Regions from separate parts of the Pantoea sp. X-Soil-MYKO-1289 genome, predicted to be linked through region 3. Evidence: predicted binding sites of a transcription regulator. Region 3 holds the regulator's gene; each other region holds the start of a gene.

The links. The regulator PurR, encoded in region 3, represses purine synthesis genes. The targets are predictions, from matches to a motif close to CANGCAAACGTTTGCNTG.
Positions count from the first base shown of each region.
Region 1: purL (phosphoribosylformylglycinamidine synthase) is a predicted target of PurR. The motif match lies at 4,299-4,316, and genes of this name have one in related genera.
Region 2: guaB (IMP dehydrogenase) is a predicted target of PurR. The motif match lies at 2,861-2,878, and genes of this name have one in related genera.
Region 4: AC6I7Z_RS00105 (NCS2 family permease) is a predicted target of PurR. The motif match lies at 4,838-4,855, and genes of this name have one in related genera.

Region 1 is NZ_AP036004.1:3,081,561-3,089,360, reverse strand. Features, by position in the region: gene acpS (holo-ACP synthase) at 1-133, shown strand, start outside; gene AC6I7Z_RS14840 (YfhL family 4Fe-4S dicluster ferredoxin) at 130-378, opposite strand; gene AC6I7Z_RS14835 (MurR/RpiR family transcriptional regulator) at 429-1,268, opposite strand; gene yfhb (phosphatidylglycerophosphatase C) at 1,439-2,077, shown strand; gene tadA (tRNA adenosine(34) deaminase TadA) at 2,149-2,646, shown strand; gene mltF (membrane-bound lytic murein transglycosylase MltF) at 2,678-4,135, opposite strand; gene purL (phosphoribosylformylglycinamidine synthase) at 4,401-7,800, shown strand, end outside.
Region 2 is NZ_AP036004.1:3,032,998-3,040,797, reverse strand. Features, by position in the region: gene AC6I7Z_RS14650 (protealysin inhibitor emfourin) at 1-338, opposite strand, end outside; gene AC6I7Z_RS14645 (M4 family metallopeptidase) at 335-1,348, opposite strand; gene xseA (exodeoxyribonuclease VII large subunit) at 1,396-2,769, opposite strand; gene guaB (IMP dehydrogenase) at 2,939-4,405, shown strand; gene guaA (glutamine-hydrolyzing GMP synthase) at 4,478-6,058, shown strand; gene AC6I7Z_RS14625 (DUF3750 domain-containing protein) at 6,158-6,940, shown strand; gene AC6I7Z_RS14620 (GDFGVC terminal motif YodC-like protein) at 6,956-7,135, opposite strand; gene AC6I7Z_RS14615 (helix-turn-helix transcriptional regulator) at 7,593-7,800, shown strand, end outside.
Region 3 is NZ_AP036004.1:1,861,377-1,869,176, reverse strand. Features, by position in the region: gene eptA (phosphoethanolamine transferase EptA) at 1-1,045, shown strand, start outside; gene AC6I7Z_RS08960 (TetR/AcrR family transcriptional regulator) at 1,085-1,681, shown strand; gene AC6I7Z_RS08955 (alkene reductase) at 1,730-2,827, shown strand; gene gloA (lactoylglutathione lyase) at 2,939-3,346, shown strand; gene rnt (ribonuclease T) at 3,456-4,130, shown strand; gene AC6I7Z_RS08940 (Grx4 family monothiol glutaredoxin) at 4,171-4,506, opposite strand; gene AC6I7Z_RS08935 (C40 family peptidase) at 4,869-5,669, shown strand; gene cydH (cytochrome bd-I oxidase subunit CydH) at 5,717-5,806, opposite strand; gene purR (HTH-type transcriptional repressor PurR) at 6,092-7,117, shown strand; gene punR (DNA-binding transcriptional activator PunR) at 7,114-7,800, opposite strand, start outside.
Region 4 is NZ_AP036004.1:17,929-25,728, reverse strand. Features, by position in the region: gene yidC (membrane protein insertase YidC) at 1-122, shown strand, start outside; gene mnmE (tRNA uridine-5-carboxymethylaminomethyl(34) synthesis GTPase MnmE) at 204-1,568, shown strand; gene AC6I7Z_RS00115 (malonic semialdehyde reductase) at 1,752-2,342, shown strand; gene AC6I7Z_RS00110 (4'-phosphopantetheinyl transferase family protein) at 2,508-3,257, shown strand; gene AC6I7Z_RS00105 (NCS2 family permease) at 3,456-4,769, opposite strand; gene yieH (6-phosphogluconate phosphatase) at 4,919-5,599, shown strand; gene AC6I7Z_RS00095 (MFS transporter) at 5,596-6,831, opposite strand; gene phoU (phosphate signaling complex protein PhoU) at 6,941-7,675, opposite strand; gene pstB (phosphate ABC transporter ATP-binding protein PstB) at 7,692-7,800, opposite strand, start outside.

The DNA of each region.
Region 1 (7,800 bases), 1.2 Mb from region 3:
GCTGGGCAAGCCTGGACTGCGCTTTTTCAACCACGCCAGCGAAGTGGCGGAAAAGCTGGGCGTCAGACAGGTCCACGTCACGCTGGCGGATGAGCGTCACTACGCCTGCGCAACGGTGATTATCGAAAATTAGTGGTGTAGCACCACGAACTTTTCCCACAGCGCATCGCGCGATTCGATGTGCTGTGGATCGATAACAATCGTGTTATCGATAGGGCAGACGCTCTGGCAGGTCGGCGCATCGTAGTGCCCGACGCACTCGGTGCAGCGGCTGGCGTCGATCTGGTAGATCTCCGCGCCGAGGCTAATCGCCTGGTTAGGGCATTCGGGTTCGCACATATCGCAATTAATGCATTTGGCGGTAATCAGCAGCGCCATGATTTCACCTGATCAGCTAAAAACGGCGCCATTATACTCGCGTTCGCCGCCTAGTTCAGCTTTTTCACCAGCGCTTCGCTGTGACGGATATGGCTGGCGGCGCGCTCTGGATCGTTCTGCACCAGCGCCATAAACAGCAGGTCGGTCAGCGCCAGCTGCGCCGTGGTCGAGGAGATGGCGGCGCTGCGCGTGCTCTGTTCTTCCGCTACGGTATAGAGACAGTGGGTCGCGGTCTGCTGCAGGCTGTTGGGCGTAAAGCCGGTAAAGGCCAGCACGTACGCGCCGATCTGCGCGGCTTCCTGCGCCGCCAGGTTGATCTCTTTACGCTCGCCGGTATAGGAGATCGCCAGCAGCACGTCGCCGGGACGCATCGCCTGCACGCTGGCCAGCAGCGCGTGCATATCCTGCTCCGCCACCGCATTGATGCCGATCTTCATCAGTTTCCAGGAAAAGTCTTTCGCCACCAGTCCCGAGGCGCCGATGCCTACCAGCACGATGCGCTGGGCGTTTTTCAGCAAGTGCAGCGTCGCGTTCAGCTTCTCTTCGCTGTTGATATCGAGCGTGGCGCGAATCGCGGAGAGCTTCTCGGTAAGCAGCTTCTCACCCACGGTTTTCAGCGAGTCGTCGCTGAGAATGTGGTTATGCACGGTAATGGCGTCGCGATCCGCCAGCGACTCGCTCAGCGCCAGCTTAAGCGCCGGAAAGCCCTTGTAGCCCAGCTTCTGCGCGAATTTCACCACGCTCGACTGGCTAACGCCCGACTCTTCAGCCAGCTTCTGCGAGCTGAGATGGCGCGCCCGATCCGGCTGTGACAACAGAAAGTCCGCAAGCCGACGCTCGTTTAGCGCCAGACGCGGATAGAGCTGACGAATGCGCAGCAATGAGCTCATGCCTGGTCCTCGTTTAAGTAGCCTGCCGTAAGATGGTTGTCTCTGCTGAAGAATAAACTATTCATCTGGCATTGTAGCTACGGGAATTAAAAATAGCCCTCTTCGCCGCTGCCGCGGTTGATGGCTACAATAAGGAAACACAGGGCGAACAAAACAGAAAGGAGCGTTTTTTGACCAAGGGTACACAACGTCGCGTGGTGTTTTTCGATCTGGACGGCACATTGCATCAGCAGGATATGTTCGGCACCTTTATGCGCTATTTGCTCTGGCGTCAGCCGCTCAATTTGCTGCTGGTGGTGCCGCTGCTGCCGGTGGTCGGGCTGGGGCTGCTTATTAAAGGACGCGCGGCGCGCTGGCCGATGAGCCTGCTGCTCTGGTCGATCACCTTTGGCCGCTCGGAGCGCACGCTGCTGCGGCGCGAAGCGGCCTTTGCGCAGTGGTTTCGCCAGCGGGTGACCGCCTTTCCGGTGGTGCAGCAGCGCCTGACCGACTATCTGGGCAGCGACGATGCCGACGTCTGGCTGATTACCGGCTCGCCGCAGCCGCTGGTGGAGCAGGTCTACTTCGACTCGGCGTTCTTGCCGCGCGTCAAACTGATCGCCAGCCAGATGCGGCGGGGCTTCGGCGGGCGCGTGCTGGCCATGCGCTGCCTCGGCCATGAGAAAGTGGTTCAGCTCGAAGAGCAGATCGGCACGCCGCTGCAGCTCTATAGCGGCTACAGCGACAGCAAGCAGGATAACCCGCTGCTCTTTTTCTGCCAGCACCGCTGGCGCGTCACGCCGCGCGGCGAACTTCAGCAGCTGGAGTAGGGTTGCATCTTCGATTCTGCGCGCGGGATCGCTATAATGCGCCGCTTTGCTGCTGCCGGGAGTGAGCCTGCGTGAATCAATCTCAAGACGAATACTGGATGCGCCATGCGCTGCGGCTGGCGCGCATCGCCTGGGAACAGGGCGAAGTGCCGGTCGGCGCGGTGCTGGTGCAGGGCGATCGCGTTATCGGTGAAGGGTGGAACCGGCCCATCGGCCAGCACGACCCGACCGCGCACGCCGAAATGATGGCGCTGCGTCAGGGCGGCAAGGTGCTGGAGAACTATCGCCTGCTGGATACCACGCTCTACGTGACGCTGGAGCCCTGCGTGATGTGCGCCGGCGCGATGGTGCATAGCCGCATCGCGCGACTGGTCTATGGCGCCAGCGATGAGAAAACCGGCGCGGCGGGTTCGCTGATGGACGTGCTCGGTCATCCCGGCATGAATCATCAGGTGGTGCTGCAGAGCGGTGTGCTGGCGGAGGAGTGCGCGGCGATGCTGAGCGACTTTTTCCGCATGCGGCGCGAGCAAAAAAAAGCGCTGCGTCAGGCGCAGCGCGGAACGGACTAACGCGGCGTCGACGCCGCGCTTCATACGCTGCCTAATTCATGGCGATTTCCGGCGCCACCGCCGGATAGCCTCTGCCCAGCTCCGCCTCTTGCGCCGCCTGCTGGGCCAGGCGTTTCTCCTGCTCCTGCAAATATCCCACCAGGCTCAGTTGATACTTACGGATGTTCTCGACGTAGTTATAGGCTTCGTGTCCGCGCGCGTAGCCGTAGGTCGTCTGCGCATAGTAGCGTTTCTGGCTCAGCATCGGAAGCCGCAGCTTGACGTCGGCCCAGCTGTCGGGATTGCCGCCCTGTTTCGCCGTGAGCTTGCGCGCATCCAGCATATGGGCGTAGCCCATGTTGTAGGCCGCCAGCGCGAACCAGATGCGCTCATCTTCAGGAATAGTGGCGGGCACCTTTTCCATCATGCGCTGTAGATAGAGGCTGCCGCCGCGAATGCTCTGCTCGGTGTCGGTGCGATCCTCGACGTTCAGGCTGTCGGCGGTGTTGCGCGTCAGCATCATCATGCCGCGCACGCCGGTCGGAGAGGTCGCCAGCGGATTCCAGTGCGACTCCTGATAGGAGATCGCCGCCAGCAGCCGCCAGTCGATACTGGCCGCATACTTCTCAAACAGCGGTTTGATCTCCGGCAGCGTCACGTCGATGGCGCGCAGGAAGGTGCGGGTATCGACATAGTCGAAGGTGCCGACGTGGCCGAGATACTTCTCTTCCAGGCGCGCCATTACGCCTTCTTCACCCATTGAGTTAAAGAAGTCGAGCATCGCGGCGTTCAGGCTGCTGTCGTCGCTGTGCGGCACATACCAGGTGACCGGCTCTTCATCCGTGACGTCGAACGCCACCGCCAGCTGCGGGTGGACGCGCTGCAGCAGGGCGATGGTGACGGAATCGCCGATGGTGTAATCGAGCTTGCCGTCAGCGACCGCCTCCAGCAGCGATTTCGGCCCCTGATCGGTCGAGATCACCCAGTTGAGATCGGGAAACTGCTTATCGCGCGCCGTTTTCAGCGACGACAGATAGGCGGAGCCGGAAGCGACCCTGAGCTCGCCTTTGAGATCGCCGAGATTCTTCGGGCGCGGCTTATCGACGCGATAGACCAGCTGCTGGGAGACCGAGTAGTAGCTCGGCCCGGTTTTATAGCGCGCCAGCCTTTCATCGTTGTAAATCAGGCCCGCTGCCAGCAGGTCCGCCTTGCCGTCGTCGAGATCGTCAAACAGATCGCTGAGGTTTGGGCGCACCGTGACCTTGAGCTTAACGCCCAAATAGTCGGCAAAGCGCTTCGCCAGCTCGTAATCCATGCCGGCCGGGGCTTTATTGATGGTGTAGTAAGTCAGCGGGGAATTGATGGTACTGATACGCAGCACTCCCCGTGATTTTATCTGCGAAATCGCATCCTGTCCGTTACCGTACCACGGGATCGATGGCCATAACGCCATCGCCAGCAGCAGGGTGACGAGACCGATCAGCAGATAGTTTAATTTTAGGCGTTTCAAATAGTTGTCTCTCGCTGGCTCTAAGGCCTCTGTCTTTTAAAGGCAGTATTGATCTTTTTTGAACTCCCAGAGCGAGGGGCATTTTGCGCAACTCGGCAGCGTAGAGCAACTTATAAAGCAGGTTTTGTGCATAATTCAGGCAATTCCGCAGGCAGAGAAATTATGCGCAAACGGTTTCGTCGAGCGGGGTGTTTCTCTATAATACCGCCCGTTTTCTGCTGTTGTGCCCCTTGAAGCGTCGCACGGCGCTCTGACGAGAGATTAAATGATGGAAATTCTGCGTGGTTCGCCCGCCCTGTCGGCATTTCGTGTAAACAAACTGCTGACCCGCTTTCAGGACGCTCACCTGCCGGTGAGTGACATTTACGCCGAGTACGTCCATTTTGCCGATGTCAGCGCACCGCTGAACGCTGATGAAAAAGCGCGCCTGCAGCGCCTGCTGAAATACGGTCCTTCTCTCGCCGAACATGCGCCGCAAGGCCGCCTGCTGCTGGTGACGCCGCGTCCCGGCACCATTTCGCCCTGGTCTTCCAAAGCGACCGATATCGCGCACAACTGCGATCTGCCGCAGGTGCGCCGCCTGGAGCGCGGTCTGGCCTTCTATGTGCAGGCGCCGCAGCTCACCGATGCGCAGTGGCAGACGCTTCAGGCGCTGCTGCACGATCGCATGATGGAGACGGTTTTCAGCGACCTGTCGCAGGCGGAAGCGCTGTTCGCGCATCACGAGCCGCAGCCGTTGAAAAGCGTCGACGTGCTGAATAACGGCCGTCAGGCGCTGGAAGAGGCGAACCGCACGCTGGGGCTGGCGCTGGCGGACGACGAGATCGACTATCTGCTGACGGCTTTCCAGCGCCTGGGGCGCAACCCGAACGACATCGAACTCTATATGTTCGCGCAGGCCAACTCCGAGCACTGCCGTCATAAAATTTTCAACGCCGACTGGATTATCGACGGCGAAAAACAGCCGAAATCGCTGTTCAAAATGATTAAAAACACCTTTGAGACCACGCCGGACCACGTGCTGTCAGCCTATAAAGACAACGCGGCGGTCATGGAAGGCTCGGAAGTGGGACGCTTTTACGCCGACGCGCAAAAAGGCGAGTATGAGTACCATCAGGAGGCGGCGCATATCCTGATGAAGGTAGAAACCCATAACCATCCTACGGCGATCTCGCCGTGGCCCGGCGCCGCAACCGGCTCCGGCGGCGAGATCCGCGACGAAGGCGCCACCGGACGCGGCGCGAAGCCGAAAGCTGGCCTGGTCGGTTTCTCGGTATCGAACCTGCGCATTCCCGGCTTTGAGCAGCCCTGGGAAGAGAATTTCGGCAAGCCGGATCGCATCGTCAGCGCGCTGGACATCATGACAGAAGGCCCGCTGGGCGGCGCGGCGTTCAATAACGAATTCGGACGTCCGGCGCTGAACGGCTATTTCCGCACCTATGAAGAGCGGGTCAACAGCCATAACGGCGTCGAGCTGCGCGGCTACCACAAGCCAATCATGCTGGCGGGCGGCATCGGCAACATCCGCGCCGATCACGTGCAGAAAGGCGAAATTACCCTGGGCGCGAAACTGATCGTGCTGGGCGGCCCGGCGATGAATATCGGCCTGGGCGGCGGCGCGGCCTCGTCCATGGCGTCAGGCCAGTCCGACGCCGATCTCGATTTCGCTTCCGTACAGCGTGACAACCCGGAAATGGAGCGCCGCTGTCAGGAGGTGATCGACCGCTGCTGGCAGATGGGCGAAGAGAACCCGATTCTGTTTATCCACGACGTGGGCGCGGGCGGTCTCTCCAACGCCATGCCGGAGCTGGTGAGCGACGGCGGCCGCGGCGGCCGTTTCAACCTGCGCGACATCCTGAACGATGAGCCGGGCATGAGCCCGCTGGAAGTGTGGTGCAACGAGTCGCAGGAGCGTTACGTACTGGCGGTGGCGCCGGAGAAGCTGGCGCAGTTCGACGCGCTCTGCCAGCGCGAGCGCGCGCCTTACGCGGTGATCGGCGAAGCGACCGAAGAGCAGCACCTGAGCCTGAGCGACAGCCACTTCGACAACACGCCGATCGATATGCCGCTGGACGTGCTGCTGGGCAAAACGCCGAAGATGACGCGCGACGTGGTCACGCAGCAGGCCAAAGGTGAGCCGCTGCTGCGCGACGGTATTACTCTTAGCGACGCGGTTAACCGCGTGCTGCATCTGCCGACCGTGGCGGAGAAAACCTTCCTCGTCACCATCGGCGACCGCACCGTCACCGGCATGGTGGCGCGCGACCAGATGGTCGGTCCGTGGCAGATTCCGGTGGCGAACTGCGCGGTCACCACCGCCAGCCTCGACAGCTATCACGGCGAGGCCTTCGCGCTGGGCGAGCGCGCGCCGGTTGCGCTGCTCGATTTCGCCGCCTCCGGCCGTCTGGCCGTGGGCGAAGCGCTGACCAACCTGGCGGCGACGCAGATCGGCGATCTCAAGCGCGTGAAGCTCTCCGCTAACTGGATGGCGGCGGCAGGCCATCCTGGCGAAGATGCCGGCCTCTACGAAGCGGTCAAGGCGGTAGGCGAAGCCCTCTGTCCTGCGCTCGGCATCACCATTCCGGTCGGCAAAGACTCGATGTCGATGAAAACCCGCTGGCAGGAAGGCATTGAACAGCGCGAAATGACGTCGCCGCTGTCGCTGGTGATCACCGCCTTCGCCCGCGTGGAAGATGTGCGCCGCACCGTCACGCCTGAGCTGCAGGCGGACGGCGAAAACCTGCTGCTGCTGATCGATCTCGGCAACGGCGCGAACACGCTGGGCGCCACCGCGCTCTCGCAGGTCTATCGTCAGCTGGGCGACAAGCCGGCCGACGTGCGCGATGCGCAGCAGCTGGCAGGCTTCTTTAACGCGATTCAGACGCTGGTGGCGCAGCAGAAGCTGCTGGCTTACCACGACCGTTCAGACGGCGGCCTGCTGGTCACGCTGGCGGAAATGGCCTTTACCGGCCACTGCGGCGTCGAGGTCGATATCGCCGCGCTGGGCAGCGACGCGCTGGCCGCGCTCTTTACCGAAGAGCTGGGCGCGGTGATTCAGATCAAGGCCGAAGATCGCGCGGCGGTGGAAAAGGTGCTGGCGGAACAGGGCCTCGCAGCGTGCAGTCATGTTATCGGCAGCGCGCAGCGCGGTGACCGCTTTGTGATTCGCTCCGGCGACAGCGCGATCTTCAGTGAAAGCCGCACCACGCTGCGTACCTGGTGGGGCGAAACCAGCTGGCAGATGCAGCGCCTGCGCGATAACCCGATCTGCGCCGATCAGGAGCATGAAGCGCGTAAGGATGACAACGATCCTGGCCTCAACGTCCATCTGACGTTCAATCCGGAAGAGGATGTCGCCGCGCCGATGATCGCCACCGGCGCGCGTCCGCGCGTCGCGGTGCTGCGCGAGCAGGGCGTCAACTCCCACGTCGAAATGGCGGCGGCGTTCCATCGCGCAGGCTTTACGGCGGTTGACGTGCATATGAGCGATCTGCTGGCGGGACGTCGCGGTCTGGATGAGTTCCAGGCGCTGGTGGCGTGCGGCGGTTTCTCTTACGGCGACGTGCTGGGCGCAGGCGAAGGCTGGGCAAAATCGATTCTGTTCAACAACCGCGTGCGCGATACGTTCGAGAACTTCTTCCATCGTCCGCAGACGCTGGCGCTGG
Region 2 (7,800 bases), 1.2 Mb from region 3:
GCCGGATCGTCGCCGTCGCGCCAGAGCGCTTCCAGCTCCGGCGGCGCGACCTGTTCCGGGATCAGCAAAACGATAGTGCCCACTTCACGATGTGTGGCGTAGCTGATCTGTATGCGGAAGTAGCGCTGATCGCTACGCCCGATCTCCGGCGCTTTATCTTCAGGTTCGCCCAGCGGCAGCGCCTGTTCCAGAACCTGACAGACGCGCTGCTTTTGCGGCTGCGGCAGCTGAGCCAGCGCGAAACGCCGCGCGCCGCGCAGGCCGGGAATAAAGGCCAGTCCGCCCTCGCGTTCGACTTCAATGACCGCGTCGTCGGTCAGTTCGGGAAGGGAACTCATAGCACGCCAACCTCCTTCCACGCCTGTTCGATCGATTGCGCCACAGATTGATTAAAGCGGCGCTCGCCGTGCTGAATGGTTAACTGCGCGAAGGTGCTAAAATCGGCGTCCTGCGGCAGCGATTTGTCGCACACCGTGTCGTACCAGGCCTGGCCTGCCTGCTCCCAGGCATAGCCGCCCAGCGCTTTCGCCGCCAGGTAAAAGGCGCGGTTGGGAATGCCGGAATTCAGATGCACGCCGCCGTTGTCTTCACGCGTCTTGATATAGTGATCCATATGCGCAGGCTGCGGATCCTTGCCCAGCATCGGATCGTCATAGGCGGTGCCCGGCTCCGCCATCGAGCGCAGCCCGCGTCCGTTAATACCGCTCGCCAGCAGACCTTCGCCGATAATCCAGTCGGCTTTGTCTGCGCTCTGCTTCAGATGGAACTGCTTCACCAGTGAGCCGAAGACATCGGACAGCGACTCGTTTAGCGCGCCCGCCTGCTCGAAATAGATCAATCCGGCTTCTGTCTCGGTAACGCCGTGCGCCAGCTCGTGCGCCACCACGTCGATGGCGATAGTAAAGCGATTAAAAATTTCGCCGTCGCCGTCGCCGAACACCATCTGCTGTCCGTTCCAGAAGGCGTTTTGATACGCCTTGCCGTAGTGGACGGTGCCGAGAAGCTTCAGCCCCTGATTGTCGAGGGAGTTGCGCTGATAGGTTTGCCAGAAGAAGTCGTAGGTTACGCCAAGATAATCCCAGGCTTCTCGGGCGGCGACATCGCCGGTATCAGGCTGACCTTCGCTGCGCAGCAGCTCGCCTGGCAGGTTCTGGGTGTTTTTCGCATCGTAAATTTCGCGCTCGACGTGACCGCCGGTCGCTGTCTGCGGCGCGACCGGTTTTTGCCAGTTCTCCGCCATCAGATGCTGAACGTGCATCAACGTACGGCGCGCATAGTCCTGTTGATGACTGGAACCGTGGGTCACGATGTTACGCAAGATATAGGGAGGAATAACGCTGTAGGACATACCCGACTCCTTGGCACAAGTAATGTGCCAAAAAGTATAGTCTTTGTTCAGGAAGCGGTTTTACGACGGCGTTTTTTTTCCGGCAGCAGACTGGTCACCTGGCTTTCCACCCAGCCGTCGTCGAGACGCGTGCGCAGGGTATCGCCACTCTGCAACTGGGCGGTTCTTTTCACCACCTGCCCGGCGCTATCGGTAGTGACGCTGAAGCCGCGCGCCAGCGTCGCCAGCGGGCTGACGCCTTCCAGCTGGGCGGCAAGGGTGGCAAAGCGCTGTTTGTCGCGGTTAAGCGTCTTTTCCATGCTCTGCTGCAGGCGATAGCGCATTTGTTCCAGCTGGCGCTGCGCCTGAAACAGGCGCGGCTGCGGCTGATGCGCGGCAAGACGCTGAGAAAGCCGATCCTGCTGCCGCAGGCTCTGACGCAGCCGATTTTCCATCGCCTCGTTCAGCCGCTGCTGCAGGCGGAACAGGGCGGTCTGCTGGCGCGCCAGGCGAAGCTGCGGATGCTGCTGCTGCAGGCGATGATCGAGACGAGAGAAGCGGCGTTGTTGCTGCGCCAGATAGTAATCCATCGCCATTTCCAGTCGTTGTTGCTGCGAGAGCAACTGTCGCAGCAGCTCTGTCTGATTTCTGCTTACAATTTCAGCAGCGGCGGAGGGCGTCGGCGCGCGCAGGTCGGCGACGAAATCGGCGATGGTGACGTCGGTTTCATGGCCGACGGCGCTCACCACCGGAATACGGCTGGCGAAAATAGCGCGCGCGACGCGCTCTTCGTTGAAGCTCCAGAGATCTTCCAGCGAGCCGCCGCCGCGGCCGACGATCAGCACATCGCACTCTGCGCGCTGGTTCGCCAGCTCAATCGCGCGCACGATAGCGGCCGGCGCCTCGGCGCCCTGAACCGGCGTAGGATAGATAATCACCGGCAGCGAAGGATCGCGGCGGTGCAGCACGCGCAGCACGTCATGCAGCGCCGCGCCGGTCGCCGACGTGATCACGCCAACCTGTTTCGCCGGCTCGGGCAGCGGCTGTTTGTGCTGCTGGTCGAACAGGCCTTCGCTCGCCAGCTTCGCCTTCAGCAGCTCGAACTGCTGCTGCAGCGCGCCTTCGCCCGCCGGATGCATGCTTTCGATAATCAGCTGATAGTCGCCGCGCGGCTCATAAAGCGTAATGGTGGCGCGCACCAGAATCTGCTGGCCGTGCTGCGGACGGAAGGTAACGCGGCGGTTGCTGTTGCGGAACATCGCGCAGCGCACCTGCGCGCCGTCATCCTTCAGCGTGAAGTACCAGTGGCCCGAGGCGGGCTGAGAAAAGTTGGAGATCTCTGCGCTCAGCCACACCGATCCCATCTCCTGTTCCAGGAGCTGGCGCACCGTGGTATTCAGGCGGCTGACGGTAAAAACATTGGCGACTGGCGGTAGCGACATGTGATGGAGATCAAATAGTAAATCAGAGGGTTAATTAACCGATACTACATGGCTGCTGGCGAGGATCAAGACTTTTTCTAAAATAATGCTGGAGGCAAACGATTACGGCCTGTATAATGCCGCGGCAATATTTTATCTGTTCTCATTCACCCCAGGTTGAGATATTGCCATGCTAAGAATCGCTAAAGAAGCCCTTACTTTCGACGACGTTCTGCTCGTTCCTGCTCACTCCACCGTTCTGCCTAACACGGCCGATCTCAGCACTCAGCTGACGAAAAATATTCGTCTGAACATCCCGATGCTCTCCGCCGCTATGGATACCGTAACCGAAGCGGGACTGGCTATTGCGCTGGCGCAGGAAGGCGGTCTGGGCTTTATCCACAAAAACATGTCGATTGAGCGCCAGGCGGATGAAGTTCGCAAGGTGAAGAAACATGAAAGCGGCGTGGTAACCGAACCGCAAACCGTTCTGCCGACCACGACGCTGGCGGAAGTCAAAGCCCTGACCGAGCGCAACGGCTTTGCCGGTTATCCTGTCGTGAATGAAAGCAACGAACTGGTCGGCATCATTACCGGCCGCGACGTGCGCTTCGTCACCGATCTGACGCAGCCGGTTACCGCGGTCATGACGCCGAAAGAACGTCTGGTCACGGTGAAAGAGGGCGAGGCGCGTGACGTCGTACTGCAGAGAATGCATGAAAAACGCGTCGAGAAAGCGCTGGTGGTGGACGACAGCTTCCATCTGCTCGGCATGATCACCGTTAAAGACTTCCAGAAAGCCGAACGTAAGCCGAACGCCTGTAAAGATGCGCAGGGCCGTCTGCGCGTTGGCGCGGCAGTGGGCGCGGGCGCGGGCAACGAAGAGCGCGTCGACGCGCTGGTCGCCGCTGGCGTCGACGTGCTGCTGATCGACTCGTCGCACGGTCACTCAGAAGGCGTGCTGCAGCGCATCCGCGAAACCCGCGCAAAATATCCTGACCTGGAGATCATCGGCGGCAACGTCGCGACCGGCGCAGGCGCGCTGGCGCTGGCGGAAGCGGGCGTGAGCGCAGTGAAAGTCGGTATCGGCCCGGGTTCTATCTGTACGACCCGTATCGTCACCGGCGTGGGCGTGCCGCAGATCACCGCCGTTTCTGACGCGGTGGAAGCGCTGGAAGGCACCGGCATTCCGGTTATCGCCGACGGCGGTATCCGTTTCTCCGGCGACATCGCCAAAGCGATCGCCGCTGGCGCGGCAGCCGTCATGGTCGGCTCTATGCTGGCCGGTACGGAAGAGTCGCCGGGCGAAATCGAACTCTACCAGGGCCGCTCGTTCAAATCTTACCGCGGCATGGGTTCGCTGGGCGCGATGTCCAAAGGCTCTTCCGACCGCTACTTCCAGAGCGATAACGCCGCTGACAAACTGGTGCCGGAAGGCATCGAAGGCCGCGTCGCCTATAAAGGCCGCCTGAAAGAGATCGTTCACCAGCAGATGGGCGGCCTGCGCTCCTGTATGGGCCTGACCGGCTGCCAGACCATCGATGATCTGCGCACCAAAGCGGAGTTCGTCCGCATCAGCGGCGCCGGCATCAACGAAAGCCACGTGCACGATGTGACCATCACCAAAGAGTCGCCGAACTACCGTATGGGATCCTGATCCCGTAAGATTTATCGCCCGGCATAAGCCGGGCGCTTTCATTATCAAGTTACCCGCTCTGGAAACGCCTCAATGACGACGGAAAATATTCATAAGCATCGCATTCTGATTCTCGATTTTGGTTCTCAATACACGCAGCTGGTCGCGCGCCGCGTCCGCGAGCTGGGCGTGTACTGCGAACTCTGGGCATGGGATGTCACCGAAGAGCAGATCCGCCAGTTCAACCCGAACGGCATCATCCTTTCCGGCGGCCCGGAAAGCACCACCGAACTCAACAGCCCGCGCGCGCCGGAGTATGTCTTCAATGCGGGCGTACCGGTGCTCGGCGTCTGCTACGGCATGCAGACCATGGCGATGCAGCTGGGCGGCAAAGTTGAAGGCTCTAACGAACGTGAGTTCGGCTATGCGCAGGTGGAAGTGCTGACGCCAAGCGCGCTGATCCGCGATATCGAAGACGCCATCAGCGCCGCAGGCAAACCGCTGCTTGACGTCTGGATGAGCCACGGCGATAAAGTGACCGCTATTCCGTCCGACTTCGTCACCGTCGCCAGCACCGAAACCTGTCCGTTCGCCATCATGGCTAACGAAGAGAAGCGTTTCTACGGCGTGCAGTTCCATCCGGAAGTCACGCATACTCGCCAGGGTCTGCGCATGCTGGAGCGTTTCGTGCTCGACATCTGCGAATGCGAAGCGCTGTGGACGCCGGCGAAAATTATCGAAGACGCGGTCGAACGTCTGCGCGAGCAAATCGGCAACGATAAAGTCATTCTCGGCCTGTCAGGCGGCGTGGACTCTTCCGTGACCGCGATGCTGCTGCACCGCGCCATCGGCGATCGTCTGATCTGCGTCTTCGTCGACAACGGTCTGCTGCGTCTGAACGAGGCGGAGCAGGTGCTGGATATGTTCGGCGATCACTTCGGTCTTAATATCGTTCACGTTCCGGCTGAGGCGCGCTTCCTCGACGCGCTGGCGGGCGAAAACGATCCGGAAGCCAAGCGTAAAATCATCGGCCGCGTGTTCGTCGAAGTGTTCGACGAAGAGGCGAGCAAGCTGACCGACGTGAAATGGCTGGCGCAGGGCACCATCTATCCGGATGTGATCGAGTCCGCCGCCTCCGCGACCGGCAAAGCGCACGTAATCAAATCCCACCACAACGTGGGCGGCCTGCCGAAAGAGATGAAGCTGGGCCTGGTCGAGCCGCTGAAAGAGCTGTTCAAAGATGAAGTGCGCAAAATCGGCCTGGAGCTGGGTCTGCCGTACGATATGCTCTATCGCCATCCGTTCCCGGGTCCGGGCCTCGGCGTGCGCGTGCTGGGCGAAGTGAAGAAAGAGTATTGCGATCTGCTGCGTCGCGCCGATGCGATCTTTATTGAAGAGCTGCGCAAAGCGGATCTCTACAACAAAGTGAGCCAGGCGTTCACCGTCTTCCTGCCGGTGCGTTCCGTAGGCGTGATGGGCGACGGCCGCAAATATGACTGGGTCGTCTCGCTGCGCGCAGTTGAGACCATCGACTTTATGACCGCGCACTGGGCGCATCTGCCGTATGATTTCCTCGGCCGCGTCTCTAACCGCATCATCAACGAAGTCAACGGTATCTCCCGCGTGGTATACGATATCAGCGGCAAGCCGCCGGCGACCATTGAGTGGGAATAAGCTTTCCGCTTACACTGAAGCGCGTTGATTAATTCCTCGCCAGCCTGTCGTCAGAGAGGCTGGCGATTTTCTTTCCGCTCTTCACTCCAGGAAATATCTATGCTGTCACTCAAGGCCGTGAGCCTCTGCATTCTGCTGGTGATCCTGCTGTCGCTGGGCGCCAGCCTGGCGCAGGCGACGCGCCACGGCGACCTCTCCGGCGGGCAGGGCGGCTGGTGGTCGGCGCGGCGCGACTCCGCCGGTCTGGCGCCCGATCCGCAGCGCTACGCGGCGCAGGCGATCGTGCAGGTCTACGCCGCGCCGACCTACGGCTGGAAAGGCGCGGTGGCGGTGCATCCGTGGATTATCTTCAAGCGCGCAGGCGAGACGCGCTACAGCCGTTATGAGGTGATTAGCTGGGGCAGCGGCGATAAAGTGCGGCGCAACAGCAACCTGCCTGACGGCTACTGGTATGGCGCGAAACCGCGTCTGCTGGTGGATCATCGCGGCGAGGCGGCGGAGGCGATGATCCCGCGCATTGAGGCGGCGATCCGCTCCTATCCCTGGCCGCATACCTATCACGCCTGGCCGGGGCCGAACAGCAACACCTTTCTCGCCCATATCGGACGTGAAGTGCCGGCGTTGAAACTCGACATGCCCGCCAACGCGCTCGGCAAAGATTATCGGCCGCTGTGGCGTCCGATTGGCCTGCCGCCGTCGGGGCGCGGTATTCAGGTTTCCGTACTGGGCGTCGCCGGCGTAACGCTCGGCGCGGAAGAGGGCTTTGAGCTGAACGTGCTGGGTCTGAATATGGGCGTGGATTTTACGCCGCTGCGCCTGCGTCTGCCGTTTATCGGTGGCATCGGCGGCGACAACGTGCAGCAGGACAATCCGCCGGGCTGACGCCCGGCGCAGGCGTCAGCAGACGCCAAAATCGCCCTCTTCATGGTAGAGGTTGACGCTGTCCGCCTTTACCTCGATCTCTTTTTTTGTGGCGTCATCGACGCGCGCGCACCACAACGTCTCGCCTTCCACGCGCAGCACCAGCATCTTCGGGCCGCCGGTTTTAGACTGCACAAAATCATCGGGTTTAAACATGCTTTTCTCCTTGGGTTTTAAGGAAGTGTAGGGTGCGCCGCGCGCCTCTGCATAACATTTTTTGCGGCGCCTCTTCCATGATTTTTCATGAAATTCCCTCTCTAAAACGGATTGAGGCATGATGCTGCGCAGACAGCATTAGTTGGCGCAGTTGTCAGTTGACAACCTATCAGTTTTGGCGTAAGGTGCAGACAAAATGGAAAGAAGACGGCATCCAGATAAAGAGATTGAAGCGGCGCTGCGTCATGCCGAAGCTTACGGATGGCAAATAGTGGCGATGGGACATCATGGGTGGGGAAAAATGTATTGCCCTACGTATTCGGCGACATGTCGCTGCGGAGAGTTTTGCATCAGCGTGATTTGGTGCACGCCGCGTAATGCCTTTAACCATGCGCGTGCGCTGCGGCGGGTAGTCGATAAGTGTATTGCAGTGCGCAAACTGCATTAAGGAGCCAACATGGAATATATCTTTACGCTGCGTTTTCAACTGCCGAAACCGCTATTGCCGGAAGAGCAACTGCTGCAGCGGCTCATCGAGGCGGGCTGCGACGATGCGCTGGTAGGGCTAGGCGTGCCGGGAAAAGTGGCGCTGGAGTTTACGCGTGACGCCTCCAGCGCGAAGCGGGCGGTGCTGAGCGCCATCCAGAACGTGCAGAGCGCGGTGC
Region 3 (7,800 bases):
CGGCGCCGGCCACTACGTTAATAATCGCTGGATGAAAGGCAGCCAGGCCTGGGTGCATATCGGGCAGGACGCGCATAAAGGCCCCACTATCGCGGCGGAGCAGAAAAAAACGCTGGTGGTGCTGGTGGTCGGCGAAACCGCGCGCGCGGAAAACTTTTCGCTGGGCGGTTACGCGCGCGAAACCAACCCGCAGCTGAAAAAGCAGAATGTTATCTACTATCCGCAGGCGACCTCCTGCGGCACGGAAACCGCCATCTCCGTGCCCTGCATGTTCTCTAATATGCCGCGCGCGCACTATGACGCTAATTTGGCCCATCATCAGGACGGTGTGCTGGATATCCTCGGCCATGCGGGCGTCAGCGTGCTGTGGCGCGAAAACGACGGCGGCTGCAAGGGCGCCTGCGATCGCGTGCCGCATACCGATATGACGCTGTGGAAGCTGAACGCCTGGTGCCAGGAGGGCTCTTGCCTCGACGACGTGCTGCTGCACCAGCTGGATAACTACACCGACAGCCTGAACAACGACGGCATTATCGTGCTGCATCAGATGGGCAGTCACGGCCCCGCCTACTATCGTCGCTATCCGCCGCAGTTCCGCCAGTTTACGCCGACCTGCGACAGCAATCAGATTCAGGACTGCGACCATCAGGCGCTGATGAACACCTACGATAACTCTCTGCTCTACAGCGACGATATGATCGGCCGCACCATCGATATGCTGAAGGGATTAAGCGATCGCTTTAACGTCGCGCTGGTCTATCTCTCCGATCACGGCGAATCGCTCGGCGAACACGGCATGTATCTGCACGGCGCGCCCTATCTGATTGCGCCGTCTCAGCAGACGCATATCCCACTGCTGCTGTGGATGTCGGATGATTACGCCAGAACCTACGGCATTAATCAGGCCTGCCTGCGCCAGCAGGCGCCGACGGCAGAGGTGTCGCAGGACAACCTGTTCCATACGCTGCTGGGGATGTTCAACGTCCAGACCAGCGAATATCAGCCGCAGCTCGACATGATCAGTACGTGCCGTAAAACGGGCTAATGGTTGCATCCGACCGATCGGTCTACTACCTTAAGCGCCATGAACAAGACGCTGCAACGCACCGAAACCCGTGAACATCTGCTCGCCACCGGCGAGCAGCTCTGTCTGCAGCGCGGTTTCACCGGAATGGGACTCAGCGAGCTGCTGACGCTGGCGGAGGTGCCGAAAGGCTCTTTCTACTACTATTTCCGCTCGAAAGAGGCGTTTGGCGTGGCGCTGCTGGAGCGCTACTTTCTCCATCTGCACCAGCAGGTCGAAGCGCGGCTGCAGCACGGCGAAGGCACGCCGCGCGAGCGGCTGCTGGCGCACTTTCGCCAGGCTGAGCAGCTGTTCAGCGAACAGGGACATATCGTCGGCTGCCTGGCGGTGAAGCTCTCCGCGGAAGTCTGCGATCTCTCCGAGCCGATGCGCGACGCCCTGCAGCGCGGCGCCAGCCGCATTATCGCGGCTTATACGCAAACGCTCGAAGCGGCGCTGCGGCAGGAGACGATGGAGCTGCCCTATGCGCCGCGCGAGATGGCGGAAGTAATCTATATTTTGTGGCTGGGCGCCAGCCTGCAGAGCAAGCTATCCCGCGAGCCGCAGCCGCTGCGCCTCGCATTGAGCACTATCGAACAGTGGCTGCAAACCCACTGATTTTAAAAATGCCGTTTTATAGCAGACCGGTCTACTACAGGAGTTGTTATGGCAAGTACCCAGCTGTTTAGCCCGCTTAAAGTGGGTGCGATTACCGTACCGAATCGCGTATTTATGGCGCCGCTGACGCGTCTGCGCAGCATCGAGCCAGGCGACATCCCGACGCCGCTGATGGGCGAATATTATCGTCAGCGCGCCAGCGCCGGTTTGATCATCACCGAGGCGACGCAGGTCTCTTTCCAGGCGAAAGGCTACGCCGGCGCGCCGGGCCTGCATACTCAGCAGCAGATTGCTGCCTGGAAAGCGATTAACGCAGGCATTCACGAGGCGGGCGGCCACAGCGCCGTTCAGCTGTGGCACACCGGCCGCATTTCGCACAACAGCGTGCAGCCGGAAGGCAAAGCGCCTGTCGCGCCCTCTGCTATCGCCGCCGGCACGCGCACCTCGCTGCGTGCGGAAGACGGCAGCGTCTACCGCGAAGAGACCTCGACGCCGCGCGAGCTTACCCTCGCCGAGATCAAACAGATTGTGGCGGATTTCGGCCAGGCGGCCGCCAATGCGCGCGAGGCGGATTTTGATCTGCTGGAGCTGCATTCGGCGCACGGCTATCTGATGCATCAGTTCCTGGCGCCCGACTCCAACCGTCGCACCGACGAATATGGCGGCAGCATTGAAAAACGCGGCCGCTTCGCGCTGGAAGTGGTCGACGCCGCTATCGCCAACTGGTCCGCCGACCGCATCGGCATTCGCGTTTCGCCGATCGGCAGCTTCCAGAATCTGGATAATGGCCCTGAAGAAGAGAAAGCCGCGCTGTGGTATATCGGCGAGCTGGCGAAGCGCAATATCGCCTACCTGCACCTTTCCGAGCCAGACTGGGCGGGCGGCAAGCCCTACAGCGACGCCTTCCGCGAAAAAGTGCGCGCGCTCTTCCCCGGCGTGATTATCGGCGCGGGCGCCTATACCGTGGAGAAAGCGGACGATCTGATTGCGCGCGGCCTGATTGACGCCGTGGCCTTTGGCCGAGACTTTATCGCCAACCCCGATCTGGTGGCGCGTCTGCAGCAGGACGCCCCGCTCAACCCGCAGCGCCCGGAGAGCTTCTACGGCGGCGGCGCGGAAGGCTATACCGACTACCCGACGCTTTAAGCGCGACGCTGGCGTGACAACGGTTACGCCAGCGCCCGTTTTTTGCTATTTTCACCGCTATACTTAGCGTTTGAGTCATCAGAAGATGACGAATTAATAAAAGAGGATGTTATGCGTTTACTTCATACCATGCTGCGCGTTGGCGATCTGCAACGCTCCATCGACTTCTACACCCGCGTTCTCGGCATGCGCGTGCTGCGTCAGAGCGAAAACACGGAGTATAAATATACGCTGGCATTCGTGGGCTATACCGAAGAGAGCGAAGGCGCGGTTATCGAGCTGACCTACAACTGGGGCGTGGACAGCTACGATCTCGGCAACGCCTATGGCCATATCGCGCTGGGCGTGGACGACGTGGCGGCGACCTGCGACCGTATCCGCAACGCGGGCGGCAAAGTCACGCGTGAAGCGGGTCCGGTGAAAGGCGGTTCAACCATTATCGCCTTTGTCGAAGATCCAGACGGCTACAAGATTGAGCTGATCGAAAATAAACATGCCGGTCACGGCCTGGGCAACTAAGTTTGCCGCTTCAGTCTGCGCGGCAGCAGGCTGAAGCTTTCCCTTCTGCTGCACCCTCCTCTTTTTTTTGCCATAATGCGCGCTGCCTATTTTCTGCTATGAGATGCTGATGTCTGAAACGAACTCCCTGAACGCGCTGAATCAACGTTTCCGAGGTTTCTATCCTGTGGTGATCGATGTCGAGACCGCAGGCTTTAACGCGCAGACCGATGCGCTGCTGGAGATCGCCGCCACCACGCTGAAAATGGACGAAGAGGGCTGGCTGCATCGCGACCAGACGCTGCATTTCCACGTCGAGCCTTTCGAAGGCGCGCTGCTTCATCCAGAGGCGCTGGCGTTTACCGGCATCGATCCCAGCAACCCGCTGCGCGGCGCGATTAGCGAATATGAGGCGCTGCACGCCATATTTAAGATGGTGCGCAAAGGCATCAAGGATCACCACTGTAATCGCGCCATCATGGTGGCGCACAACGCGACCTTCGATCTCAATTTTATGATGGCCGCCGCCGGGCGCGCTGGGCTGAAGCGCAACCCTTTCCATCCGTTCGCCACCTTCGACACCGCCGCGCTGAGCGGGCTGGTGCTGGGGCAGACGGTGCTGGCGAAAGCCTGCAAAGCGGCAGGCATGGATTTTGACAGCACCCAGGCGCACTCTGCGCTCTACGACACTGAGCAGACGGCGACGCTGTTCTGCGAGCTGGTCAACCGCTGGAAACGGCTGGGCGGCTGGCCGCTGCCGATGGCGGCAAGCGACGACGCGGAAGCGGCGCCGGAGCAGGCGTAAAAAAAGGCCGACTTGCGTCGGCCTTTTTTTTACACTTCTTTTATTCCGCTTCTTTGTGCTTTTCCGCCGTCTCTTTGATCAGCGACTGCAGCTCGCCGCGCTGGAACATTTCGACGATAATATCGCAGCCGCCGACCAGCTCGCCGTCTACCCACAGCTGCGGGAAGGTCGGCCAGTTGGCGTATTTCGGCAGCTCGGCGCGAATATCAGGGTTCTGCAGAATATCCACGTAAGCAAAGCGCTCACCGCAGGCAGAGAGCGCCTGCACCGCCTGCGCAGAGAAACCGCAGCTTGGCAGTTTCGGCGAGCCTTTCATGTACAGCAGGACCGGGTTTTCTGCGATCTGGCGCTGAATTTTTTCTACAGTACTCATAATTGCCTTCCTTAATTCCCTACTTCGTGTTTGTTTATTGTAGCGACTTCGCCCCGTCCCTGAAAACGACAATTTCTCGCTTGCCAGGCGAAACCGCCATGTTTGTTAAGTTCTTTACTAAAGATCTGCGTTTTTCTGACGATAATCAAAACTTAAGCTGTTCATAACTGGTAATAACTTTGCTGCTATAAGCTGCTGAAATTGCTTATTTTAAACTCAACTGCAACCCTGTAACAGTTTAATAGAAAAATGGCTTAACTTTTGAAAAAAACCTGGCTTAGAATGGCCCCGGCGCTGATCTCCGATCAGATTTTTCTAACCACGTTACGGCCTGTTGTCGTAACCGCTAACCCTGTAACCGGACTATGCGATTACTGATTACGCTCTTTATATTAGCTTTCGCGCAGCTGTTCATGAACATCGCTTCGGCCTCGCCGCAAGCGCCGGTTAACGCCAGCCTGCACAAGGCGGAGAAAAAAAGCGCGCGCGAAGATGAGCGCCGCAAACGGCGACCGGTCAAAACCAGCGCGAAAAAAACGCGCCCTTCTACTGCGCAAAAACTCAAACTGAAAAAGCAGAAGAAAATTGAAACGGCTAAGCTTTCCCCTTCCGCCGCCGATACGAAAAAAACCCTTAAATCTTCTCACAAACGCTATGGCCGCCAGCGCACGCTGAGCACCGCAAAAGCCGCCACTCTCCCGCAGCTGAATGCCGACGACACCTCTACCATCAAAATGAGCAAGTCCCATCGCCTGCGCTACCAGAAAGCGCGCGAAACGGCGATGACCAAACTGATGGGTCAGCTGGGCAAGCCCTACCAGTGGGGCGGTACCTCGCCGCATACCGGTTTTGACTGCAGCGGCCTCGTCTGGTACGCCTATAAAGATTTGGTGAAATTCAGAATTCCACGCACCGCCAACGAAATGTATCACCTGCGCGACGCTGCGCCGGTCAAGCGCGAGTCGCTGGAGAAAGGCGATCTGGTCTTCTTCCGTATCAACGGCCGCGGCACCGCCGACCACGTTGGGGTTTACCTTGGCAACGGCAAATTTATTCAGTCGCCGCGCACCGGCAAAGATATCCAGATTAGCGGGCTTTCGGATGATTACTGGCAGCGTCACTATATCGGCGCGCGACGAGTGATGACGCCGAAAACCATTCGCTAAACGCCATAAAAAAACCGGGATAATCCCGGTTTTTTTATCGCTCTCTGTTAGTGCATGACGGCGGTAAAACCAAACGCCACAATCATCAGCAGCGCCGCGCCGGTAGTCATTAATGCCAGTTTCAAATCGGTGCTCATTACCTCTCCTTATCCACACAGTTGTCAGGGTCTTATGCGATTTTCCCATAGTTGCCGGTAAAAATCTCGTTTTATCCCGCAAGCCTTGTTAGAATCCCCGGCTTTGTTGCGCAACTGACGCAACGCCCGTGCCGTTCGCACGCAACAGCCCCTGTTTTGTCCTGCCCAGTGAGTATTTCACCGACAAAAACTGTAGCGAATTAACAGAAAACTCTCTTAGCGGACGCAAACGTTTAACATTATGCTTATCAGTGGCTTATTGATAAGTTCTGGAGTCTCTTTTCAATGGCAACAATTAAAGATGTCGCGAAGCGCGCGGGTGTTTCCACCACCACCGTTTCCCACGTGATCAATAAAACGCGCTTCGTTGCGGAAGAGACGCGCAACGCCGTCTGGCAGGCGATACAGGAATTACACTATTCGCCCAGCGCCGTGGCGCGCAGCCTGAAGGTCAACCACACCAAAACGCTGGGGCTGCTCGCCACCTCCAGCGAAGCGCCCTATTTTGCGGAAATCATCGAAGCGGTCGAGCATCACTGCTTTGAGCGCGGCTATACCCTCATTCTCGGCAACGCTCATAACGATCTGCAGAAGCAGCGCGCCTATCTGTCGATGATGGCGCAAAAGCGCGTCGACGGCCTGCTGGTGATGTGCTCCGAGTATCCGGACGATTTGCTGAAGATGCTGGAAGAGAACCGCAATATTCCGATGGTGGTGATGGACTGGGGCGAATCGCGCGGCGACTTTACCGACACCGTGCTCGATAACGCCTTCCAGGGCGGCTATCTGGCGGGACGCTATCTTATTGAGCGCGGCCATCGCGATATCGGCGCCATTCCCGGCCAGCTGGAGCGCAATACCGGCGGCGGGCGCCATGCGGGCTTTTTGCAAGCGCTGCAGGAAGCGGGCATCGCGGTACGTCCCGAGTGGATCGTTCAGGGCGATTTCGAGCCGGAATCGGGCTATCAGGCGATGCAGCAGATCCTGCAGCAGAAGCAGCGCCCAACGGCGATCTTCTGCGGCGGCGATATTATGGCGATGGGCGCGATCTGCGCCGCCGACGAGATGGGGCTGCGCGTGCCGCAGGATATTTCGGTGATCGGCTATGACAACGTGCGCAACGCGCGCTACTTCACGCCGGCGCTGACTACCGTGCATCAGCCGAAAGCCCAGCTGGGCGAGAAGGCGCTGGAGATGCTGCTCGACCGCATTACCAGCAAACGCGAAGTGTCGCAGACCATCGAAGTGCATCCCACGCTGATTGAGCGCCGCTCGGTCGGCGACGGCCCTTTTCGCGACTACCGCCGTTAATCCTCGCTTAACCACTCCTGATTGAGCGTTCGCGCATCGCCGAGATAGCTGAGCAGCCAGCTGAGCGCCGGCGATGCGCGCGCCTCCGACCAGCTCACGCAGCAGGGACTTTCCGGAAAGGGCGCAGGCAGCGTCAGCTCCGCCAGCTCGCCCTTATCCAGCAGCGGACGCGCCAGATGGCCCGGCATCATCGCCACGCATAAGCCATCCAGCACGCACGCCAGCCCCGCCTGCCAGTCCGGTACCACCAGTCGCCGCTGGTTATCCAGCGTCCAGGTCATGCGCCGCGGCAGCGCGCGCGAGGTATCCTCCAGCACCAGCGACGGCCAGGCGCGTAGCGCGTCGTCGTCGAGCTGCGGCTGCCGCGTCAGCGGATGCTGGCGCGCCACGACGCAGCGCCAGTTCAGCGCGCCCATATCGCGAAAGGAGAAACGCCCGCCGACCGGGATCGCCTGGGTGGCGCCGATCGCCACGTCGACGCGTCCGTCGGCCAGCGCGTCCCAGACGCCGTTAAACACCTCATAGCTGATGTGCAGCTCCATATCGGGAAAGTGGCGATAGAAGTCGGTCACCAGCTGACGACTGCGCGGCAGCTTCACGATGCGATCGACCGCGATGCTGAGCTGCCCGCGCCAGCCGTTCGCCAGCTGCTGACACTGTCTGCGGGTAGCGAGCATTTTTTT
Region 4 (7,800 bases), 1.8 Mb from region 3:
TCCCGTCAGGTCTGGTGCTGTACTACATCGTCAGCAACCTGGTGACCATTCTTCAGCAGCAGCTGATTTATCGCGGGCTGGAAAAACGCGGTCTGCACAGCCGCGACAAGAAGAAGGCGTAACGCGCTTACGCTCGTCTGACAATCTGGTTTACCCTGAGGCGGTCAATAAGACCGCCTTATTTTTTAGCGAGAGAAAATTCCATGAGCCACAGCGATACTATCGTCGCCCAGGCGACGCCTCCCGGACGCGGCGGCGTCGGTATTTTGCGTATCTCCGGCGCGCGCGCCGCCGAGGTGGCGCAGCAGGTGCTCGGCAAGCTGCCGAAAGCGCGCTACGCCGACTATCTGCCGTTTAAAGACGCCGACGGCAGCGTGCTGGATCAGGGCATCGCGCTGTGGTTTCCCGGCCCGAACTCCTTTACCGGCGAAGATGTGCTGGAGCTGCAGGGCCACGGCGGCCCGGTGATCCTCGATTTGCTGCTGAAGCGCATCGTGGCGCTGCCTGGCGTGCGCATCGCCCAGCCGGGCGAGTTTTCCGAGCGCGCCTTTCTCAACGACAAGCTCGACCTGGCGCAGGCCGAGGCGATCGCCGATCTGATTGACGCCAGCTCCGAGCAGGCGGCGCGTTCCGCGGTCAATTCGCTGCAGGGCGCCTTTTCGACGCGCATCAACCAGCTGGTAGAGGCGCTGACCCACCTGCGCATCTACGTCGAAGCGGCGATTGACTTCCCCGATGAAGAGATCGACTTTCTCTCCGACGGTAAAATCGAAGCGCAGCTGGATGAGGTGATCGTCGATCTCGACGCGGTACGCGCCGAAGCGCGTCAGGGCAGCCTGCTGCGCGAAGGCATGAAAGTGGTGATCGCGGGCCGGCCAAATGCGGGTAAATCAAGCCTGCTGAATGCGCTGGCGGGACGCGAAGCGGCGATCGTTACCGATATCGCCGGCACCACGCGCGACGTGCTGCGCGAACATATCCATATCGACGGCATGCCGCTGCATATCATCGACACCGCCGGGCTGCGCGAGGCCAGCGATGAGGTCGAACGTATCGGCATCGAGCGCGCCTGGCAGGAGATCGAGCAGGCGGATCGCGTGCTGTTCATGGTGGACGGCACCACCACCGACGCCACGGAAGCGGCGCAGATCTGGCCCGACTTCGTTTCGCGCCTGCCTGCGGCGTTGCCGATTACCGTCGTGCGCAATAAGGCGGACGTCACTGGCGAAACGCTGGGCCTGACAGAAGTAAATCATCACTCACTTATTCGTCTTTCGGCGCGCACCGGCGCGGGCGTGGATGCGCTGCGCGACCATCTGAAACAGTCGATGGGCTTTTCCGGCAATATGGAAGGCGGCTTCCTGGCGCGTCGACGTCATCTTCAGGCACTGGAGTTAGCAGCTACTCACTTACAGCAGGGCAAGGCGCAGCTGCTGGGCGCGTGGGCAGGCGAACTGCTGGCGGAAGAGCTGCGGCTGGCGCAGCAGGCGCTGAGCGAGATCACCGGCGAGTTTACCTCCGATGATTTGCTGGGACGGATATTTTCCAGCTTCTGTATTGGGAAATGATCGGACACAGCGTCAATTTGTGCACTTTCGCTCTTCTCCTTAGTCAAACGCCGCCTGTTTGCGCCTTTGCTATTTGGCGGCGAACCGTCATTGAGGTATAAACGATAAGCACCGGTTTTCCCGGATACGCCTTCACCATGGCATGTCTCAGGCGGCTGCTTCCGCCAGACCAAGGAGAGTAGTATGCATACACCGCTCGACAACACCGCGCTCGACCAACTATTTAACGAAGCCCGCACCCATAGCTACTGGCAGGATAAACCCCTTGAAGCCGGCATTCTGGAGCAGCTCTACGCGTTGACCGCCCTTGGCCCGACTTCGGCCAACTGCTCGCCGGGCCGCTTTGTCTTTGTCGCCTCGCAGGAAGGCAAAGAGAAGCTGAAGCCGGCGCTCTCATCCGGCAATGTGGAAAAGACCATGACCGCGCCGGTAACGGTCATCGTCGCCCACGATATGGCGTTTTACGATCAGCTGCCGCAGCTGTTTCCGCACGCCGATGCGCGCAGCTGGTTTACCGGCAGCCCGGAGCTGGTGAAAGAGACCGCCTTTCGCAACAGCAGCCTGCAGGCGGGCTATCTGATCCTGGCCGCGCGCTCGCTCGGGCTGGATGCCGGACCGATGTCCGGTTTCGATCCCGCGAAAGTTAACGAGGCGTTCTTCGCCGGCAGCAGCTGGCAGGTGAATATGTTGATCAACCTCGGCTACGGCGATCGCGAGAAGCTGCACCCGCGCCTGCCGCGTCTGCGTTTTGACCAGGCGTGCAAACTGGCCTGACGGTCATCCGCCGCTGCGCAAGCGCGTAGCGGCCTCTCTTTTCCCGCCGCCTTTTATCAGCCGATTCTGAATATGCGTCATTCTGTTGCATGTCAGATGCAATATGCTCAGAAAATTCTTACAATGCGCCCTGATGATTAAGTGACCATTTTCACGGAGCGACAGATGGCGGGTCATTTTGTACGTTGGATGGGCGATCGCGGCATTGTCGCCGACGCCATGCGCATGCCGCAGGATGTCATCGATCAGGCGCGACAGCTGCCTGACAGATACCGTGGCCGTTTTTTGCTTGCTCGTCTGATGCTGGCGCAGCTGATGCTGCGCGTTTACGGTATCAACACCCTTCCTGCTCTCGTTACCCACAGCAACGGCCGTCCCGCCTTTGCCGATCGTGATTTGCCCGATTTCAGCATCGCCTATGCCGGCAATATGGTCGGCGTGCTGCTGGCCGAAGAGGGAGGACGCGCCGGGCTGGATATGGAGATCGTTCGCGCCCACAGCCGCCAGACGCAGGAGCAGCTGATGCAGTCGCTTACCTCGGGCGAGCGTGCCTGGATCAATGCGCAGCAGGATTTTATGGAAGCGGTGACGCAGATCTGGACGCTGCGCCAGAGCATTCTCAAGCTGACCGGCGAAGGGAACGATAATATGGCCTCGCTGCGGCTGCAGCCTGCGGCCGGGCGTCTGCGTTCGACGAGCTATCCCGATATTCAGGCAGTGTGCGACGCCGAGCCGACGCTGGTGTGGTCATGCGCCCTGTCGCCCGCCACCCAGCGTTTGCACCTGTGGGAAATTGACGCCTCGCGCGAGTGGCATGCGCTGCGCGACGTCGAGATGAGCAAACCAAATATTGGGCCGCGCACGCTGCGGCTGACCAGCTCGCCGCGAGAGCGCAGCCTTCACCCAGAGACATAAAAAAAAGCCGCTTAAGCGGCTTTTTTTACGGGGCAATGGTGCCAACGCGGGCGAGATGAACCGATCGCAAAGACGCAAAAAACGGCATCCCTGCCAGCTCGCCCCGCGCCATCCATGGCGCGTGACGCTTTGCTCTTCGGTTCATCTCACCCGCTTGCAGACGACTCTGCGGTTTGCGATAGAGCCCGAGCCGTCTTCTTAATGCGCGTCGATAAAGGCGATTTTCAACACGAACAGCAGCGCCACGACCACCACGCAGGGGCTGATCTCGCGCCAGCGGCCGGTGCCCAGCTTCATCACGCAGTAGGCGATAAAGCCCAGTGCGATGCCTTCGGTAATCGAGAAGCTGAACGGCATCATCGCCGCGGTCACGAAAGCCGGCACCGCTTCGGTGAGATCGTCCCAGCGCACGCGCGACAGGCTGGCGGTCATCAGCACGCCGACGTAGATCAGCGCGCCTGCAGCCGCATAGCCCGGCACCATCGCCGCCAGCGGCGACAGGAACATCACCAGCAGAAAAAGCACGCCGGTCACTACCGCCATCAGGCCGGTGCGGCCGCCGATCGCCACGCCGGACGAACTCTCGATGTAAGCGGTCACTGACGAGGTACCCGCCAGCGCGCCGGTTACCGAGCTGAAGCTATCGACAAACAGCGCCTGCTTCATGCGCGGAAACGTGCCTTTCTCGTCGGTCAGGCCCGCTTTGTCGGTGACGCCGATCAGGGTGCCGGAAGAGTCAAACAGGTTAACCAGCATAAAGGAGAAGATAATGCCCGCCATGCCGATATTGAACGCGCCTTTAATATCTACCTGCCCAACCACGCTGCCGATCGCAGGCGGCGCGGAGAAAAGGCCGACAAATTTCACATCGCCCAGCGCCCAGCCGATGGCGGTGGTGATCACCATCGAGATCAGCACCGCCGCATGGATATTGCGCGACGCCAGAATGGCGATGATAAAGAAGCCGAGCGCGCCGAGCAGTACGCTGTGCGAGGTCAGATTGCCGACCGCGGCGATGGTATCGGGATTCGCAACGATGATGCCGGCGTTCTTCAGCCCCATCATGGCGATAAACAAACCGATACCGGCGGTAATGCCGACGCGCAGGCTCAGCGGGATATTGGCGATCATCCAGTAGCGCACGCGCAGCAGCGTCAGGATCAGCAGCCCAAGCGCGCCCCAGAAAATCGCGCCCATGCCCACCTGCCACGAATAGCCCATCGCGCCGACCACCACGAAGGCGAAAAAGGCGTTGAGCCCCATCGCCGGCGCCAGCGCCACCGGCAGATTGGCGAACAGACCCATCAGAATACTGCCGAATGCGGCGATAAGGCAGGTCGTGACGAATACCGCCTGGGTATCCATGCCTGCTACGCCGAGAATCTGCGGGTTAACAAAGACGATGTAGACCATCGTCAGGAAAGTGGTGACACCGGCGATAACCTCGGTGCGCACCGTAGTGCCATGTTCCTGCAGCTTAAAAACGCGCTGCAAAAGGCCTTGTTTACTCATGCCAACGATCCTGATGAAAAGAACTCGGCGCGTATCCTGACCGCTTTACAGCGGCAATACAATGATTTTTCGCAACCGTTTCCGGGATCGCAATCTGCGTCGATTAGGTTAAAGTGTGTGCTCTCTCGAAAACAGAAGGATAGCGACAGATGGCAGTAGAGTGCGTGTTTTTTGACTGCGACGGCACCCTGGTAGACAGCGAATTGCTCTGCACCCAGGCGTACGTCAACACCTTCGCCCGCTACGGAATTAGCTGCTCGTTGCAGGAGATGTTCGAAAGGTACAAAGGCGTCCAGCTCTACGACATTATTCGCGACGTTGGAGAAACGCATCACGCCACCCTGCCGCAGGCGACATTTGAAACCGACTACCGCGCCGAAGTGGCGCGCCTGTTCGACGCGTCGCTGACGGAAATTCCCGGCGCGAAAGCGCTGGTGGAAAAGCTAACCGTGCCGATGTGCGTCGTCTCCAACGGCACGGTAAAGAAGATGCAGCACTCGCTGGGGCTGACCGGCATGCTGCCCTGGTTTCGCGATCGCCTCTACAGCGGCTACGACATCGCGCGCTGGAAGCCCGATCCCGCGCTGATGCATTACGCCGCCGAACAGATGCAGGTGCCTGTCGAGCGCTGCATTCTGGTGGACGATTCCGAAGCGGGCGCCCGCGCCGGCATCGCGGCGGGCATCCCGGTATTTTACTACTGCGCGGACGCGCACAACCCTGAAATCGACCACCCGCTGGTAACGCGCTTTACCGATATGGCCGAGCTGCCCGCGCTCTGGCGCGCGCGCGGCTGGCGGCTGGTCGCCGACTCATCCGCCGCGACTTAACCAATCGCGCCCAGCGAATCGTCGTTGCCCTGCTTTTTCGGCAGCAAAAAGAGCGTGGCGACGATATCCAGCAGGTAGATCAGCGCCAGCAGCGTGATCGCCGCGGTAAACGAAATTTTCGCCACCAGCAGGCCGATCACCAGCGGGCCGAAACCGCCGACGCCGCGCCCGAGGTTGAACAAGACGTTCTGCGCCGTGGCGCGCGCCTGCGGCGGGAACGTGTCGGAGATCAGCGCGCCGTAGCCGCCAATCATGCCGTTAACGAACATCCCCATCAGCGCGCCGGTAAACAGCATCACGGTGGGATCGCGCAGCTGCGCGTAGATCACCACCATCGCCACGGCGCCGAACTGATAGAGCAGGAAAATTTTCCAGCGCGCAAAGCGGTCCGCCAGCACGCCGAACAGCCAGATGCCGAAGGTCATGCCGACCACGGTGACCGCGGTCCATAAGCCCGATTTGGTCAGGCTGAAGCCGAAGTTAGCGGAGAGATAGCTCGGCATCCAGATCATCAGCCCGTAATAGCCGAAGTTCTGCACTGACGTCAGGATAAAGATGCCGAGGCTCGCTTTCGCCGTGGCGCGATCCTGCACCAGCATTTTCAGGCGCGCGGCGAACGACAGCGACGGCGTCAGCGTCGCCTGCCGGGTAAAGGCCTCCGGCTCGCCCATGCTGCGCCGCAGCACAAACGAGAACAGCGCGGGCAGCAGACCGACCAGAAACATGCCGCGCCAGCCGATAACGCCCAGCAGCGGCGGCGTGATAAAGGCCGCCAGCAGCACGCCAAGCTGCCAGCCGATGCCGACCCACGCCGAGGCGCGGTTGCGCTTTTCCGCCGGCCAGGCTTCGGCAATCAGCGCCATGCCGATGCCGAACTCGCCGCCCAGCCCCATGCCCGCCAGCGTGCGGTACGCCAGTAGATCCCAGTAGCCCTGCGCCACCGCGCACAGTCCGGTGAAAATCGAGAACATCAGAATGGTGACGGTGAGGATGCGAATGCGGCCAAAACGATCGCTGAGATGGCCGAACAGAATACCGCCCACCACCGCGCCAATCAGCGTCCAGGTAACCAGCGAGCCCGCCTGCGACGGATCCAGCGCCAGCGACAGGCTAATTGCCGGCAGCATAAATCCCAGGATCAGCAGATCGAATCCATCCATCGCGTAACCGCTGACCGCGGCCAGCATCGCCTTCGCAGGCGTCACGCTCTGCTTACTGCGGGAAAGAGACATGAATCAGCACCTTGATAGAGAAAAAGTGCGCCAAGTATATAAAGAAAACGGTTGCGTGGGGCAGAAAAAGCGGCGAGCCGTGCGCCAGCCAGCGCACGGCGGAGAGTCATCAGGAGGGTTTATTGGAGCCGTCGTCGCCGGAGAGCAGCTCATCCAGCTTATCGCCGCCGACGTGGCGGAAATCCTGACCTTTAACGAAATAGAAGATGATTTCGCAGATGTTCTGACAGCGATCGCCGATACGCTCGATGGCGCGGGCGCAGAACAGCGCGGTCAGCACGCTCGGAATGGTGCGCGGATCTTCCATCATGTAGGTCATCAGCTGACGCACGATGCCTTCATACTCTTTGTCGACCTTTTTGTCTTCGCGATAGATCTGGATCGCTTCGGTCAGATCCATGCGCGCGAAGGCGTCCAGCACGTCGTGCAGCATCTCCACGGTGTGACGCCCCAGCGACTCCAGGCTCACCAGCAGCGGCATATGCTGCTGGCCGAATTTTTCCAGCGCGGTGCGGCTGATTTTTTCCGCCACGTCGCCGATGCGCTCCAGCTCGGAGATGGTTTTGATGATCGCCATCACCAGGCGCAGGTCGCTGGCGGTGGGCTGGCGTTTGGCGATGATGCGCACGCAGGCTTCATCAATCTCCACTTCCATCATATTGACCTTCTGGTCGCCGTCGATCACGCGCTGCGCCAGCTCGCCGTCCAGATTGTGCATCGCGGTGATGGCGTCGGTGAGCTGCTGCTCCACCATGCCGCCCATAATCATCACCTGGGTGCGAATGTGTTCCAGCTCCGCATTGAACTGACCGGAGATATGCTTGTTCAGATTGAGGTTATCCATGTTTATCTCCTGAAAATCAGCCGTAGCGGCCGGTAATGTAATCTTCGGTCTGTTTCTGCGCCGGTTTGGTGAACAGCCGGTCGGTATCGCTGAACTCAATTAGCTCGCCCAGATACATAAAGGCG